Regions from separate parts of the Fictibacillus sp. UD genome, predicted to be linked through region 3. Evidence: predicted binding sites of a transcription regulator. Region 3 holds the regulator's gene; each other region holds the start of a gene.
The links. Region 3 encodes LexA, which represses DNA repair genes until DNA is damaged. Its sites were predicted from a motif close to CGAACATATGTTCG; they were not measured.
Positions count from the first base shown of each region.

Region 1 (4,159 bases), on a different contig from region 3:
GAAGTCTGTATTATCGGTGGAGGGCCTTGTGGGCTAGCAGCTGCTATTGCCCTGCAAAAGAAAGGCATATCGTATTGTGTGATTGAAAAAGGGAATGTTGTGAACACCATTTATCAATATCCGACCCATCAAACGTTTTTCAGCTCAAGCGAAAAACTTGAAATTGGGGATTTCCCCTTTGTGCACGAACAAAGAAAGCCTAAAAGGATTCATGCGTTAACGTATTATCGTGAAGTCGTAAAGAGAAACAAGCTTCATGTACGCACATTTGAAAAAGCGAAATCTGTTACAAAAAGGTCAGATGGTAAATTTACCATTCAAACAATAAATAGAAAAAAAGAGACATTGTTCTATGAAGCGAAATGGGTAATTATTGCAACTGGTTATTATGACAACCCTAATTTAATGAACATTGAAGGAGAAGATCTTCCTCATGTCTTTCATTATTTTAATGAGGGTCATCCTTTCTATGATCTTGATGTAGCTGTGATTGGCGGGAAGAATTCAGCGATAGATGCAGCCCTTGAACTTGAAAAAGCAGGAGCTCGTCCTCATGTCTTTTATAGAGGCAGTGAATATTCACCAAGTATAAAGCCTTGGGTGCTTCCGGAATTTGAGGCTGGAGTTAAAACAGGCAATATTCAAATGACATTTAACGCTTCTGTAAATAAAATTACCGATGATGGCATTTATGTGAATGAAAGTGGGGAAGAGAAGTATTACCCGTTTCATGCTGTATTTGCTATGACAGGTTATCATCCTGATCATAAGTTTCTTTCTAATATGGGAGTAAGCATACAGGAAGAAACAGGGCGGCCTTGTTTTTCCGAAGAAACGATGGAGACAAACGTTGAAGGGCTATTTATAGCAGGTGTTATTGCAGCAGGTAATAATGCAAATGAAATCTTTATTGAAAATGGAAGATTTCACGGTGAGATGATCGCTAAAACGATTGAAGAAAGAAATAGAAACCGGTAATCCCTAAATGCGGGTTATCGGTTTCTTTGTTGTGCTATTCAAGGAAAAGCTGTTGCAGTTGATTACAGTCACTCGTGTTTTCGAGTGCGATCATCAGCTTTAAACGTGCTTTTTGTCCATTTAAACCGTTTGAGAAGATGGCACCTAGTTCTTTCAGATGTTTTCCTCCACCTTCATAGGAGTATATATCTTGTGCGATTCCGTTAAAGCATCTAGAAACGAGTACAACTGGTATTCCATTTGATATGAGTTCTTTTAACGCGGGAACCGTCGCAGGCGGCAAGTTGCCTTGTCCTAAAGCTTCAATGACGACTCCGTCTGTAGCGTTTGTTGCGGCTTTTATCAAACTGCCGTCCATTCCTGCATATGCTTTTAGTAAGATGACATTTTTAGAAAATTTCTTAACGTGAAATGAACTGGATTTCAGTGGTGTATGATGAAACAGAACCCCTCTTTTTGTAACAATTCCGATCGGTCCATATTGAGGACTCTGAAAAGTAGCAATGTTACTTGTATGTAATTTGTTTTACTAACAAAAAAGCGACAGTAAATTCGTTTTTTCGACAAGAGAATGGTCTATCCCCTTAGCTTTTATTTATATTTTTTATTTTTGAAAAATCAATTGTATGAAGACAATTATTAAAATCCTTAATACGAAATTCATTCTTATTTTGATAAATAAAGTGAATATAACCAGATAATTCAATTAACCTTTTGTTTTAATACAATGTAAACCTTAAAGGGAAGTGGAATTCCATTGCTTCAAGGATCAATTCGTTCATATTATCCATTTGTTGTTCATCTACGTTAGGTTCAGGTATATCGTAATACTCCTCATGTATGTATTTTCTTAATTCCTTAACATGTTCAGGTAGCATCAAACTTGTCCACTTAATGTTACCCCGATCTCGAATAGTCATAATATCACTCCTTTAGTAATATCATAACACGAACAAATGTTCTTAAAAGGTGTAATTTAATTGATTAATTTGTCTTTGTTTTTTTGTTATTATAAAAAAACGTTATTTTTATGCAGTTTTTAGCCTCATGGATACCCCTAATTGAGTACAAAAACCTAGCATGTCATTTTACACACCCATTAAAAATTATTTATAGTAAGTAATTCCCTTTAACTGTAAGATAAAAGTGGGTGATATAGTGTGAATAAATTAGAAGAAAAAGTTTATTGTAATGTATGTAAAGGTGCTAGAAATCATCATATTTTAAAGACTCATAGTGAGGTTGCTGATTATCATTCAGACATACACTGGCATGCGAAATATCACATAGTTCAATGTATGGGTTGTGACACAGTTGCTTTTGTTGAACAATATGGTGATGAGGATACTTGGGATTATAATGAATATACAGGTGAAAGAGAATGGAAAGATATTTTTAAGGTATTTCCAGAAGAGCCACCAAAACCGTCCAGAGATGATTTTTTCCTTGGAGATTATAAGTTGAAAATAAAAAACTTTAATCATGTTGATCCTGAATTGAAAGAATTGTATTCACAAATAGTACAAGTTTTTAATCAGCGTTTTAACATTTTATGTGCAGCGGGCTTGAGAACTTTAATTGAAGCAATTTGTCTTAAAACTAATATAACGGGTGGAAGACTTTATGATGAAGATAAAAAAGTTAAAGTCTCTAGAAAAGGTAATGAAGTATATTCCACATCCCTTGAAGGTAAGATATATGGATTGTATGAAAAACAGTTAATTCTATGGGATCAATGTAGAATTTTACAGGAAATTAGGGATATAGGAAATAGTGCAGTGCATGAAATAGAAATTCCTTGTATTAAAACTCTTAGACCTGCAATCATTATTGTAGAAGGAATATTTGAAAGTATTTATGAGTTGAGAGAAAAAAGTTTGGTTAAAAAGTAGAAGGAATTTTTTTCCTTTTTGTCGTATTTAGTAGACAAAGGGGAGGTATGTAAAATGAATAGTGATAAAAAGGCAGAAATACGTATTTCTGAAGCAAAAGCATGGCTTAAGGAATTGAAAGAAGAAAATAGTAAATTAGAACAAGAATTAGACTCAATGGAAATTAAAGTTGAACGTTTACGAGCAAGATATGAATTAGCAGAAAAAACTTTTAGACGTTCTTCCATGGAAAGAATTAAAGAAGATAATGTAACTCCTTTATCCGAAAGCCTTCAGGCTCTGAAAAAAGAATACGAGAAAATACAGGTTGATAACAACCAAAAAATTATTGCGAATGAAAAACTAATAGAGAATATTGAAGCAGTAATTAAAGTTAATTCTTGATAACAAGGCACTCTGTTAGGAGTGCTTTAATTTTGTAGGAGGATATATGAGTTTTATTAGAAGAGTGTTTTCTAATTACGTTCATAAAAAAATGACTAGCGAAGAATCTAAGTCAATTATTCTCGGTACATTTTGCATTCTTTGTGATGACTTTAGATCAGATGAACAAAAAGTCAAAATGATTGAAGATGTATTTAAAAAAGTCTATTTAAATCAAGAAAAAACACTCTGAAAATTAGGGTGTTTCTATATTTATAGAGATATTATTTTAATGTGTAATCATAGGATGAATTAGTTAAAAATGGTATAATTTATTTAACTTTTAAAAACGAGGGGATTCTATGCATATCAAAGATTTTATCAGTAATTTTAAAAACCATCCTGTACTTTTTATTGGCACTGGGATGAGTCTTAGATATTTAGAGAATTCATATACGTGGGACGGATTACTCGCTTACATTTCTAAACAAATTAAAGGAACAAATGAATTCTATTTTGATTTGAAATCAAAATATGAAAAAGACGGTACTTTTGATTACACTTTGATTGCAAAAGACTTGGAAAAAGAGTTCAACGATACTTTGATTAAAGAAAGAGATGGTGAATTTAAGGAAATTAATGATTTGTTTTATGAAAACATGGAGAAAGAAATTAATATCAGTCGTTTTAAATTGTATATTTCAAAGTTGTTATCAGACCACCAAATTAAAACAAGTAAAAAGGAAGAAATTTCTGAGTTGAAAAAAGTCAGAAAAAATATTGGATCAGTAATTACTACTAATTATGATAGTTTTATTGAGGAGATTTTTGAGTTTAAACCACTTATTGGTAATGAAATATTATTAAGCAATCCTTATGGTTCGGTATATAAAATACATGGATGTGTAGATTACCCGAATAAGATA
Region 1 covers NZ_JARUHH010000001.1:619,410-623,568, forward strand. The annotation lists gene P8610_RS03235 (YpdA family putative bacillithiol disulfide reductase) at 1-978, shown strand, start outside; partial or broken gene P8610_RS03240 (asparaginase) at 1,013-1,501, opposite strand; gene P8610_RS03245 (YolD-like family protein) at 1,698-1,898, opposite strand; gene P8610_RS03250 (DUF4145 domain-containing protein) at 2,139-2,870, shown strand; gene P8610_RS03255 (hypothetical protein) at 2,925-3,254, shown strand; gene P8610_RS03260 (hypothetical protein) at 3,301-3,486, shown strand; gene P8610_RS03265 (SIR2 family protein) at 3,596-4,159, shown strand, end outside.
Region 1: a site for LexA is predicted at 1,928-1,941, ahead of P8610_RS03245 (YolD-like family protein). Genes of this name have one in related genera too.

Region 2 (4,159 bases), on a different contig from region 3:
TTAGTCGTCCTGAGCTGCTTTAATACGATTGCTTCCTTTGTTTGAATATCAACTGCTATATAAGTTATCCCGTAACTACCCATCCCAAGCACTTCTTTAATTTTGTACCGGCCATGAATCAGGAAATCTGCCTTAAGTGGCCTGTCGTAGACCAAGCGTTGAAGACCTTTCCACCATTCAGTAATCATAATAAGTTGTTAATAAGAGATGAGGATCAGCTGCTAAAGAAGCTGCTTCTCTTTTTCTTCTTATAATGCTTGTGTCCGTATCCGCCATAATGTTTCTTTCCAAAATCACTGCTGCTGTATTTCTTATATTTCTTTTTGTATTTGTAACCAGAACTGCTGTATTTTTTGTAGCTTTTATGTCCCAATAACGATTTTAGTAGCTTCATTAACATGATTAAACCATCTCCTTCGATCTGTTTGTTTAGGATATTCGTGCCTTTTAAGCAATATCCTACTGTACGTACTTTTAAACAGAAAGTTTCATCTTGGGAAATGGGGTCTGACCCCAAACAATTTATTTCCCTCAATAATTTCCTTGTTTTTGTCTAGAGAGTTTTGTTAAATTTAGAGAGGTATATATGAACGTTTACAAAAGCTATGTTTTTGGGTTGTTCAAGGAGAGGGGTTTTTCGTTTCATGTTGGAGTATGTTTTTGCAGCTTTGTTGCCTGTATTTCTGCAGCTGCTTTTTAATAGAGTGCTGTTTACAAAATACTTGCCGTTAGGAATAACGATTATTATTTTAATTTTTGGTTTTGATGGGTTGAATCAGCCTTTACCTCTCCAAATCGTTGCTGTCATTTTTACGATCATAGGGTTTTTCCTGGGTCTCAAAATTTATAATAAACAAAAAAGAAAAGTAAGATAGAAAAAAGACGTCACCTTCACGAGGTAGACGTCTTTCTTTTTGTATGCGAAATCGTTTTTTTAAAGAAATGAACAAGCATCGTTAACACATAAAGTGTAATTACACCAAGTCCAACTTTATCAAAGTGTACAAGTTTAAGGACAACTGAAATTAATATTGTGATGTATAGTGCACCTAAATACTTTTGTATCTGTTCGCTTGTATAGATAGTCGTAAGCTTTGCACCAAGCTGAGTACCGACTAAAGCGCCAAGAATGAGTAAAATCCCGAGCTTATAGTCTAGTTGAACGGATGAGGCATACGTCAAGAATCCAGCAGTAACAATCAAGAATACACTGACTAAGCTCGTGCCTACAGCTTTTCTAGAAGGGAATTTCATTAAAGAGATGAGCATCGGTACCATTACAAATCCTCCGCCAACACCCAATGTTGTAGAAATGAACCCGCCTGTAAATCCAATAAAGATTGCTTTGATCCAAGAAAAATGAATTTCAGTGGATGCATTCGCTGTATTCTTGCGTTTTGACTGCTTATAAAGCAGGGAAAGGGCAAAGTAGGCAAGAAGCACAATATAAAACACAGGGATTACTGTATCGTCATACCCCATCTTCTCAAGCCATACCACAAGCGGATGAGCGATTTGAGTAGCGATAATTCCAACTGATCCCAAAACAGCGGCCGTTTTCCATATAATATTCTTGTATTTTAGATGCGCCGCAACCCCAGAAACACTCGTCCCGATTGAATACATGAGACTGGTACCGATCGCTGAAAGAGGCGGAATGCCGAACAAAATTAAAACGGGGGTCAGAATAAAGCCTCCCCCAATACCGAAAATGCCAGAAAAGATTCCGATGCACAAACCTAGCAGTATATAGAAAAATTCCATTTTAAACTCCTTTTGGGGACACACCTGCTACAATTTCCCCGCAACCCTTGGTACTGCTTGCGGGAAATGGGGTCAGACCCCACACAATTTATTTCCCAACAAGCGCCTATCTTTAAGTATAACACTTTGATTTCTTTCCAGAAACTTCTGCGAATATTTGTTCGTAATTATTAGGTTTTTAGCTAGGTGCTATGCTATAATTTGAGTAACCAGATTTTAGGAACGGAGGTTCGGTTTTGTGAGTCAAAGTCAGATGTTCGAAATCAAATCTAACTATCAGCCACAAGGAGATCAGCCCGCAGCGATCAAGCATCTTGTGGAGAATATTAATGCAGGGAAAAAGAGTATGACCTTGCTTGGTGCGACCGGAACAGGGAAGACGTTTACGGTTTCCAACGTTATTCAGGAAGTAAACAAACCGACTCTTGTTATTGCTCATAACAAAACACTAGCCGGACAGCTTTATAGTGAGTTAAAAGAATTTTTCCCAAACAATGCAGTTGAATATTTTGTATCGTATTACGACTATTATCAGCCAGAAGCATATATTGCTCATTCCGATACGTACATCGAAAAAGATGCAAGCATCAACGACGAAATAGATAAACTTCGTCACTCTGCCACTTCATCGTTATTCGAAAGAAAAGACGTTATTATTGTGGCAAGTGTGTCCTGTATTTATGGTCTAGGTTCTCCTGAAGAATACAAAGACATGGTGATCTCTTTAAGAGAAGGAATGGAGAAAGACCGCGATCAGCTTCTTCGTGACCTTGTCGATGTTCAATACAACCGTAACGACATTAACTTTACGCGTGGTACGTTCCGTGTCAGAGGTGATGTGGTTGAAATCTTCCCAGCCTCACGTGACGAACATTGCTTACGCGTAGAGTTTTTTGGTGATGAGATCGACCGTATTACAGAAGTGGACGCCCTAACTGGTGAAATTTTAGGGGAACGCAATCATGTTGCCATTTTCCCTGCATCCCACTTCGTTACTCGTGAAGAGAAAATGAAAGTAGCGATCAAACGCATTGAAGCGGAACTGGAAGATCGCCTGAAAGAACTGAACGAAGCTGGCAAGCTATTAGAAGCACAGCGACTCGAACAGAGAACAAGGTACGATCTTGAGATGATGGCTGAAATGGGCTTTTGTTCAGGAATTGAGAACTACTCTGTTCACCTGACACTGAGACCATTAGGATCCACACCTTATACATTGCTTGACTACTTTCCGGACGATTCATTAATCGTGATCGATGAATCGCATGTTACACTTCCGCAAATTCGTGGAATGTTTAATGGAGACCAAGCGAGAAAAGGGGTGCTTGTGGATCACGGATTCCGTCTCCCTTCAGCAAAAGACAACCGGCCATTAACGTTTGAAGAATTCGAGCGTTACACAAAGTTTCAGCATATTTATGTATCTGCAACACCAGGTCCGTATGAACTCGAACATGCTCCAGAGCCTGTTGAGCAGATTATTCGTCCTACTGGGTTATTAGATCCTACACTTGAAGTCCGTCCGATTAAAGGACAGATCGATGACTTGCTTGGCGAGATCAATGAGAGAATCGAGCAAAACGAAAGAGTTCTTGTTACAACGTTAACGAAGAAAATGTCTGAAGATCTTACCGATTACTTTGTTGAACTAGGTATTAAGGTTCGCTATCTTCATTCTGAAATTAAGACGCTCGAACGGATTCAGATCATTCGTGACCTCCGTCTCGGCGTGTTTGATGTTCTCGTTGGGATCAACTTGCTTCGAGAAGGACTTGATATCCCAGAAGTATCACTCGTCGCTATTTTAGACGCAGATAAAGAAGGATTTCTACGTTCAGAACGTTCACTCATTCAGACGATCGGACGTGCGGCGCGTAACTCGAACGGTCACGTGATTATGTATGGTGATAAAATTACAAAATCCATGCAGATTGCAATCGATGAAACGCAGCGCAGACGTCAGAAACAGATGGAGCATAATGAAAAGCACGGTATTACGCCTACAACCATCAAAAAAGAAGTGCGTGATGTTATTCGTGCAACACAAGCTGCGGAAGAAACAGAAACGTATACGGGATCAAAAGCTCCTAAGCAAAAAATGAGCAAAAAAGATCGCGAAGCCTTTATCGAGCGTATGGAAAAAGAAATGAAAGATGCTGCAAAGAACTTGCAGTTCGAACGTGCAGCAGAGCTTCGTGACCTCATACTTGAGTTAAAAGCGGAAGGATGATTGCAGTTGGCAACCAATCAAAACATCATAGTTAAGGGTGCAAGAGCCCATAATTTAAAAAATATAGATATTACCATCCCGCGTGATAAGCTGGTTGTTCTAACTGGCTTATCTGGTTCGGGTAAGTCTTCACTTGCTTTCGATACAATCTATGCAGAAGGCCAG
Region 2 covers NZ_JARUHH010000004.1:188,565-192,723, forward strand. The annotation lists gene P8610_RS09005 (serine/threonine protein kinase) at 1-188, opposite strand, end outside; gene P8610_RS09010 (hypothetical protein) at 215-400, opposite strand; gene P8610_RS09015 (DUF2198 family protein) at 645-875, shown strand; gene P8610_RS09020 (sulfite exporter TauE/SafE family protein) at 892-1,764, opposite strand; gene uvrB (excinuclease ABC subunit UvrB) at 2,018-3,994, shown strand; gene uvrA (excinuclease ABC subunit UvrA) at 4,001-4,159, shown strand, end outside.
Region 2: a site for LexA is predicted at 1,915-1,928, ahead of uvrB (excinuclease ABC subunit UvrB). Genes of this name have one in related genera too.

Region 3 (4,159 bases):
CCGTTCCTTGTCTGGGAGAAGTTCTCCGTCAACTCCTGTGATCGATTTCATGGTCCTGAGTTTATAAAGGAGGAATGGTTTTTCATAAAGTCCCGGACGCCACTGTGTATATAGAACAGGGGGACCAAGCTTTAAACGGACACCAATCGATGCCAGTAGAAGCAAAGGTCCGAGAATCACGAGAAGTATAAAAGATCCTATAACATCCATTAAACGTTTCAGCTGCTGGTTGTTCATTTCGATGATTTCCTGTTTACATCTCTTATAGGCATAAAAGGTTCAGCAACTTCCACACCAATAAGATTCCCCCAGGAGGCAGCGGTGTAGGGACGTAAATCGAATTGATAATGGGAGATCGCCTTCTGCTTTTTTTTCAGTTGATTCGTGATTTCGAGATTGACGTTTGGAATAAACCGGTTCTGTGCCTGCGTTTCCCATTCTGTGGAAGAGCCTTCAATGACTACGAACACGTAGATATCTTTTGCTTTTAAGTGGTTGATATTGGCACCGCCTACTCCTAAAACTTCATCATCTAGATGAGATGCAAATACCGATGCTTTCATCGAATAACCTCCATCCTATATGGGTTCATTTCGCAGATGAACAAATATGACCCCAGATTAGACAACAGACACCTAAACTACTCCGGAACGCGACTTCCATATGCTCCTTTTAGCAAATTGAGCATATGTCACCACCTACACCTTTTGTATATGACCCGATAGATAAAGTGTGAATGAATAGTTACACGCAACAAGTTCTTTGTTCATATATCATAGCGAGGAGGGATTGCATGAACATCATTCGGTGGATAAGCGTCATTGTATTAGCAGTCATCTTATGTCTGGTCATTTGGAAAGGAGCTAGTGAGAATCAAAGACTTTCGGAAAGTCTGGACATTAATAACATAACACCTGGTTCTCTTGCAGATCGGGTGACATATCCTTTACAATTAACCGATTCTGAGTGGGAAAACTTGACGGAATCGTATCAGTACTTTCATGAGCAAGGCATTTTGGTTGAAGATACATGGATAAAGAGATCTGATAACAAACAATTATCTTTGACAGATGTCCTTGTCAGTCATCAGGAGATACAAAAGGGATTGCAAAAGTATATTCAGGAATTGCAAGAGAAGAACCTCAAACATACTGATCAAATCCACTCGTTGCGTATTGATCTTACTGAACTGCAGGAAAGGATCGGGATGAAGAATCAGTCCAAGGACGCTGATACTAAAGCTGAAACTAAAGCTGATGGTAAAGGGGAATAAACCCAAGACAACTTAGCCTTAAAAGCAATAAGACAAAGGACAGAAGCACCCCTTATATGAGCGTGTATAAAATACCACACCCCTGACAATTTTTTTCAGGGGTGTGGTATTTTATTAAACAGGCATTATAGAAACAATTTGTTGAATTCGAACAAAAAAAGTAGAGTCGCCTCCAGCACTTAATGCAATGTGATCAGGCTGTACTTCGACAAGAACGCCTCTAATCGTATCTTTAGTTGTTTCTACTACTAGATCTTTACCTACTACTGATCGCAGTCGATTTACAACGAAGGGATCTACTAACGTCAAATACTGAGTGTTCAGATTTTGGTTCCTTGTCTGATCATAAGGGTTATAGTACATTTTTATTCCTCCTGTATGGGTATCCATACAGCATATGCATACATAAAGAGGGAGGAGAGGGAGAAATGGTGATAACATAAAATAGAGAAGCCGCATAACGTTAAGCGGCTTCTCTTTTATATGTCTCTTTTTAAATTTTAATCAATTTAATTTAGTGAATACTTCTATATACTCCGATTACTTTACCTAGTATCGTACAGCTTTGCAGTATAATCGGCTCCATTGAGGAATTCTCTGGCTGCAGACGAATGTGATTACTTTCTTTAAAGAACCGTTTTACCGTTGCTTCGTCTTCATCAGTCATAGCTACGATGATATCTCCGTTATTGGCAGTAGGCTGTTGTTTTACAACAACTAAGTCCTTATTGAAAATACCTGCTTCAATCATACTGTCTCCGACTACAGACAGCATAAACACATTCTCGTCACCTACAACATGTTCAGGCAATGGAAAATATTCTTCTACGTTCTCGATCGCACTTATTGGAAGCCCCGCTGTTACTTTACCGATTACAGGGATAGAGACTGAACGAACGGAAGGAATATTGTCTTCAAGGCCTAATACTTCAATCGCTCTAGGTTTTGTTGGATCTCTGCGAATAAGCCCTTTTTTTTCAAGTCTAGCTAAATGTCCGTGAACTGTAGAGCTTGAAGCAAGACCTACCGCTTCCCCAATTTCTCGAACGGAAGGGGGATATCCTTTTTGTGAAACTTCCTCTTTTATGAAAGCCAGGATATCCAATTGTCGTCTGGATAACTTAGTCATTTTAAGCACCTCACCGAATTTTTTATCTATAAAAAGTATAGCATGGGGAATAAAGAGATACAAACATAAGTTCGAAAAATTAGTTGACACCGAACAAACGTTCCAGTTATTATAATATCATAAGATGCGAACAAACGTTTGTTGGAAGGGGATATCACAATGAAACAAGGGACAATGCATGTTATTGTATTTTTAGGGTTGTTAGGTGGTATATTTTTTACGTTATCAAATCTTGCATCACAAGAAGCTCAATATATTGAAGTAACCATACAAGAGGGAGATTCACTTTGGAGTCTTTCCGAAGAATATAACGCCAAACACCATTATTCCAACTGGGAGTTTATACAATGGGTCGAAAAGAAGAACAGCGTAAATGCGTCAGCTGTATTTCCAGGGCAGAAAGTAATCATACCAGTAAATAAATAGACAAAGCGGGTTTTGGGCAAATGAAAGCTATTATATACTGTAGAGTAAGTACTGAAAAAGAAGAACAACTCACATCTATTGAAAGACAGGAAGCTGAATTAAAAAAGTTAGCAAAACAATTTGGTTTTGAAGTAATAGCATGTTTTAGTGAGAGGGCAAGCGGATATTCGCTTGATCGCGAAGAATTATTAAACGTGCTTGATTTGGCAAGAGACGGTGAATTTAACTGCCTTCTCATTCAAGATGATACTCGGCTAGGAAGAGGAAAGGCAAAGATGGCTATTCTCCATCAGTTAATGAAATACAATATTAAAGTTTATACACTGTCCAATAACGGAGAATACACGTTGACTGAAGCAGATGAAATGGTGCTGGAGATCGTCTCCACTGTGGAAGAGTATCAACGTAAGCTTCACAATATGAAAATAAGGCGCGGCATGAGAAAAGCGGTTAAAGATGGTTATAAACCGCAGAGGAATTTAAGTAACAACACAAGTGGCGGGCGAGACAAAAAAGAAGTGCCAATTTCTGAAATTGTTCGCTTAAAGAACATGAAACTGACTTTTCATGACATAGCATTAACGCTAAAAGGATTAGGTTTCAATGTATCAAAAGCCACCGTACATAGAAGATACAAAGAACACATGGAAAATACAGATAACTAGAAATTCCTTTCATACTGCTGTAGGATAGAATGAAGAATGCTGCAAAAGGAGTTTTTAATCATGTTATCAAAAGATAAAATGCAAAGAATAAATGAACTGTCTAGAAAGTCAAAACAAACGGAATTGACATCAGCAGAAAAAGCAGAACAAAAAAAGTTAAGAGAAGAGTATTTACAAGTCTTCCGCAAGTCTTTCGTTCAAGATCTGCACGGTATGACTTTTGTAGACCCTAACGGTGATGATGTAACACCTGAAAAATTAAAAAGAAGTAAAGATAATAAAAAGAACCTTAAACAATAATATAGAATGCCTATTTACTTAACTGTAAATAGGCATTTTTTTCTGTTGCAATCTATACATATTAGTATATACTGTTATATAACAACTTTGAAAGGGGAGAATATTTTGACTTTTTCAATTACAAGTGCAGCTGCTAATCTGTATAAGGATATTAAATTAGAGGCTAAAGAGGGTTTGAGACTCTTTGTGAAATATGCAGGAAGTGGAGACTCAGGAGGTTTTTCACTCGGTGTGACACCTGCAGTTCCTGAAGAAAACGATTATATCCAAGAAGTTGATGGCCTTCGTTTTTTTGTTCGATCTGAAGAAAAATGGTTTGTTGAAAATATGGAACTTGATTACGATGAGCAAACGGATTACTTTTCT
Region 3 covers NZ_JARUHH010000003.1:305,320-309,478, reverse strand. The annotation lists gene P8610_RS07820 (sugar transferase) at 1-222, opposite strand, end outside; gene P8610_RS07815 (hypothetical protein) at 234-563, opposite strand; gene P8610_RS07810 (hypothetical protein) at 794-1,273, shown strand; gene P8610_RS07805 (DUF2642 domain-containing protein) at 1,388-1,636, opposite strand; gene lexA (transcriptional repressor LexA) at 1,788-2,402, opposite strand; gene yneA (cell division suppressor protein YneA) at 2,562-2,828, shown strand; gene P8610_RS07790 (YneB family resolvase-like protein) at 2,849-3,493, shown strand; gene P8610_RS07785 (DUF896 domain-containing protein) at 3,554-3,793, shown strand; gene P8610_RS07780 (HesB/YadR/YfhF family protein) at 3,899-4,159, shown strand, end outside.

Region 4 (4,159 bases), on a different contig from region 3:
ATCCTGGTCATGGCGAACCTTTTACGAACGCTCACGATTTAATCAGGAAAAGGCTGCTCGATCATAACGAGCGGGCAAAAGCTCTTGAACATTTGTTAAGTGATGAGCCTTTGACCGTATTTGAGCTGTGTGCACGTCTTTTTCCTAAATTATATGAAAAGCAGCTGGGTTTGGTTGTCTCGGAAGTTGCAGGCCACCTTGACCTTCTTGAATCTGAAGGAAGAGTGTCAATAGATAAAGAGAAAGCAGCTTTTTATTATCGCAGAACAGGAGTTGTAAGATGAATACACTGAACGGAAAAGTCGTTTTGATCACAGGAGCATCGGGGGGACTTGGTGCCCGCCTTGCTATGGATGTTGCTAAAAAAGGGGCTATCCCCATCCTGACCGCAAGAAGAGAAGATCAGCTAAAAGCAGTTCAGGAAATGATCTTAAAAGAAACCAATATCACTGCACCATACTACATACTGGATGTTTCAAACCAAGAAACCGTGGATGTCGTATTCTCACAGATTTTAAAGGAACATCCACACATACATATTTTAGTGAACAACGCTGGCTACGGCATCTTCGAAGAATTTGCCCAGTCACCTTGGAAGAATATTGAGGGTATGTTTTCAACGAACGTTCTTGGTTTAATGGCGTGTACGAGAGCACTTCTGCCTCATATGCTTCAAAGAGGGAGCGGACACATCGTGAATATCGCTTCACAAGCCGGCAAGATCTCAACACCGAAATCAAGCGTGTATGCAGCCACTAAACATGCTGTTCTAGGTTTCTCAAACGGTTTGCGTCTCGAAGTTGCTCATAAGGGGGTCGACGTGACAACCATCAATCCGGGACCAATAGCGACAGACTTCTTTACGCTTGCGGACCAGTCAGGAAATTACGTAAAAAATGTTCAAAAAATGATGCTTCAGCCTTCCCATGTTTCCGAAAAAATCGTAAAGGCGATGGAACGTCCTGTACGTGAGATTAATCTGCCTTGGTGGATGAATGTCGGGAGCACAATGTACCAAGTGATGCCAAAATTGATCGAAACATTAGGCGGAAAATCGTTTCGCCAAAAGTAGACGACTATAATTATATTATGTTAACTAATTGAGTGGGAAGTATAGCATCATAATAAGAGAATCAAGAGCACTCGTGGATTGAAGGCCAAAATATGTGGATTGAAGCTTGAAACTCGTGGATTGAAGCTTGAAACTCGTGGATTGAAGCTCAAACTCAAGGGTTGCCACCCGAAACTCCACATTGATCTCTCAGATTTGATCTCCTCACTTAGCACAGGTTCTGTTTTCATAAAGAACCTGTTTATTTATTTGTAAAAAATTCATAAACAACGTCTTGAATAATAGTATAAACAGCCTCTTTCTGATCCTCTTCGCTCATCTGCCCCAGGATCTTCTCCTCAAGCTCATTCCATTCAGTATCTGTTAATATGCAATCTTCTTCTTCCCATAAGTATCTCTTTAACGACTGTACGATCATTTTTCTTAACAAAGAGCGGTCCATTTTTTCACCTGTCTTTCCTTATAAATCCTAGACTTTTGAGTAAAAAACGTCAATCTGCAAAATTTGCTGAAAAAATTACCATTGTTATAAGAACATACATTCGGTTAAAATGGGTATACATATAAGGAACAGATGTTCGTAAAAGGCGAAGGAGTTGTGACAAATGAACTATGATGAAATGCCAAAGCGCACCATCTTATGTATGGATATGAAAAGTTTTTATGCGAGCTGTGCTGCTGTGCGCTTAGGATTAAATCCGCTGACGTGTCATTTGGCAGTAGTAGGGGATACAGAACGGCAAGGCAGTGTCGTGCTTGCTGCTTCTCCGCGATTAAAAGCCGATTTTGGTATCCGGACAGGAAGCAGGCTTTTTGAAATCCCCAAAAATAAAGACATCATCATTGTAAACGCACAGATGGCTTTTTTTCTAGAGAGATCAATGGAAATTACGAAATTGCTGCACCGTTATGTTCCGCCTGAGTCCATACACACATACAGCGTAGATGAAAGTTTTCTTCAAGCCGATGGAACAGAAAAATTATGGGGAAGCGCACAAGAACTCGCAGAAAGAATCCGGCGTGACATCTGGAGAGAGTTTGGGTTGCCGTGCGCGATTGGAATTGGTCCAAACATGCTCATGTCAAAGCTTTGTCTAGATCTAGAGGCAAAGAAAAAAGGCGTAGCCGAATGGCGATACGAAGATGTAGAAACGAAGCTATGGCCTCTAGCTCCTTTAAGTCAGATGTGGGGCATCGGGTCGCGAGTGGAACGTACGTTAAACAGAATGGGGATTGTAACAGTAGGTGATCTGGCGCATTATCCCCTGGAGCTTTTAGAGAAAAAGTTCGGTATCATGGGAAATCAGCTCTACTACCATGCTTGGGGAGTGGATCTGTCTGAGATTGGCGCTCCTATTCTTCAAGGACAGATCAGCTATGGAAAGAGCCAGATCTTACTGCGAGACTATACAGATTTAAACGAGATTAAACACGTCATTTTAGAGATGTGCGAAGAGGTGGCAAGACGTGCTAGACGAGCAAGAAAAGCAGGGAGGACCATCAGCTTTGGATTAGGATACAGCAAAGATGAAGGAGGAGGAGGCTTCCACCGTTCCAAATCAATCGATCAGCCTACTAATATTACGATGGAGCTCTATAAAGTTTGTCTGGATTTGCTTCGAACTTTTTATCAGGGAGAGACGGTGCGCAAGATTTCAATCGCTCTTTCCAACGTCTCTGAAGATACAGAAACACAGCTTACTTTATTTTCTTTAGATCATCCACAAAAAAGAAAAATTGGCTATGTGATGGACGATATTCGGCAAAAACACGGCTCCAACTCTCTTTTGCGGGCTGTTTCCTATACAAGAGGAGGAACAGCTTTATACAGAAGCCGGCTTTTAGGCGGACATAAGGCATAGGGAGGAGGGCGAACAGTGATTCGTGACAGAGGCACTATTAAGTGGACGGCGATGATGCTGCCGGAACACGTGAAAATGTTAAGAGAACATCAGGACGGTCTGGATTACGGGCGAAAACCCGAACTAGATGAACAAAAGTACGAAGAATTTAATGAGACAATCTGTGTCGCGATGGAGGAGAATCAAACATTAAAGTTTACGTATTTTGAAAAAGGAAGAAGTGCTGAGATTAAGGGGCAGGTTCATTACGTAGATGAATTCAAAAAGGAATTACGTGTGATGGATGAGGCCGATAAGATGCATATCCTAAAAGTCACGGAAATTATGAATATTGATTACGCATAAAAAAAACTGGTCCGATGCAGGGCCAGTTTTTAATTACGCCATTTTAAAAAGGTCTTTTAACAGCCTTTTATTATCATCCGAAAATCTGTGTTAAGTAGATCATGATCAATAGCCCCGCAATAAATGATAATGTAGCAGAACGTGCGTGGCCGTCTCCATGGCTTTCAGGAATGAGCTCTTTGTATACGATAAAGAGCATAGCACCGGCTGCAAAAGAAAGACCATATGGCACAAGGTTCTCCACATACGAAGTTAAAAGGTAGCCAAGCATCGCGGTGACGATTTCAACAGCACCTGTTAACGTTGCAATAACGAACGCTTTTATTCTGTTCATCTTCTGATGAATCAAAAAAAGTGCCACAAGCATTCCCTCAGGTGCGTTCTGAAGACCAATCGCGAATGCAATCAAACCGCCCAGTCCTGTATTATCACTCGCATAGCTGACACCAACAGAAAGTCCCTCAGGTAAGTTATGCAGTGTTATCGCAGCAATAACAAGAAAAGCCTTTGAATCAATGCCTTTAAAGATTTTAGAATGATCGAGATCAACATGCGGAACGAATCTTTCTAAAACCAATAGTGTTAAGGTACCGAGTGTGATCCCGATTGTCAGCACAGTTAAGTTTGATAATTTTAAAGCTTGAGGAATCAAGCTAAAAGTAGATGCAGCGACCATGATGCCTGCTGTAAAGGCAAGCAAGATGTCACGGAACCGGTGTGTTACCTGTGACCAGAAGAGAACAGGTAAAGCACCAAATCCGGTTGCTAATGCAGATAAAACACTTCCTAGTAGAGCAGCTTCCATTCTGTACCCACCTTATTCAAAAATCCGTTTTTATAAAAATAGTTATATGCCTCTTTTTAGTATACCGCCAATTCA
Region 4 covers NZ_JARUHH010000001.1:552,618-556,776, forward strand. The annotation lists gene P8610_RS02855 (MBL fold metallo-hydrolase) at 1-284, shown strand, start outside; gene P8610_RS02860 (SDR family NAD(P)-dependent oxidoreductase) at 281-1,072, shown strand; gene P8610_RS02865 (YqzH family protein) at 1,314-1,514, opposite strand; gene P8610_RS02870 (DNA polymerase thumb domain-containing protein) at 1,678-2,934, shown strand; gene P8610_RS02875 (YolD-like family protein) at 2,950-3,279, shown strand; gene P8610_RS02880 (ZIP family metal transporter) at 3,353-4,084, opposite strand.
Region 4: a site for LexA is predicted at 1,604-1,617, ahead of P8610_RS02870 (DNA polymerase thumb domain-containing protein). Genes of this name have one in related genera too.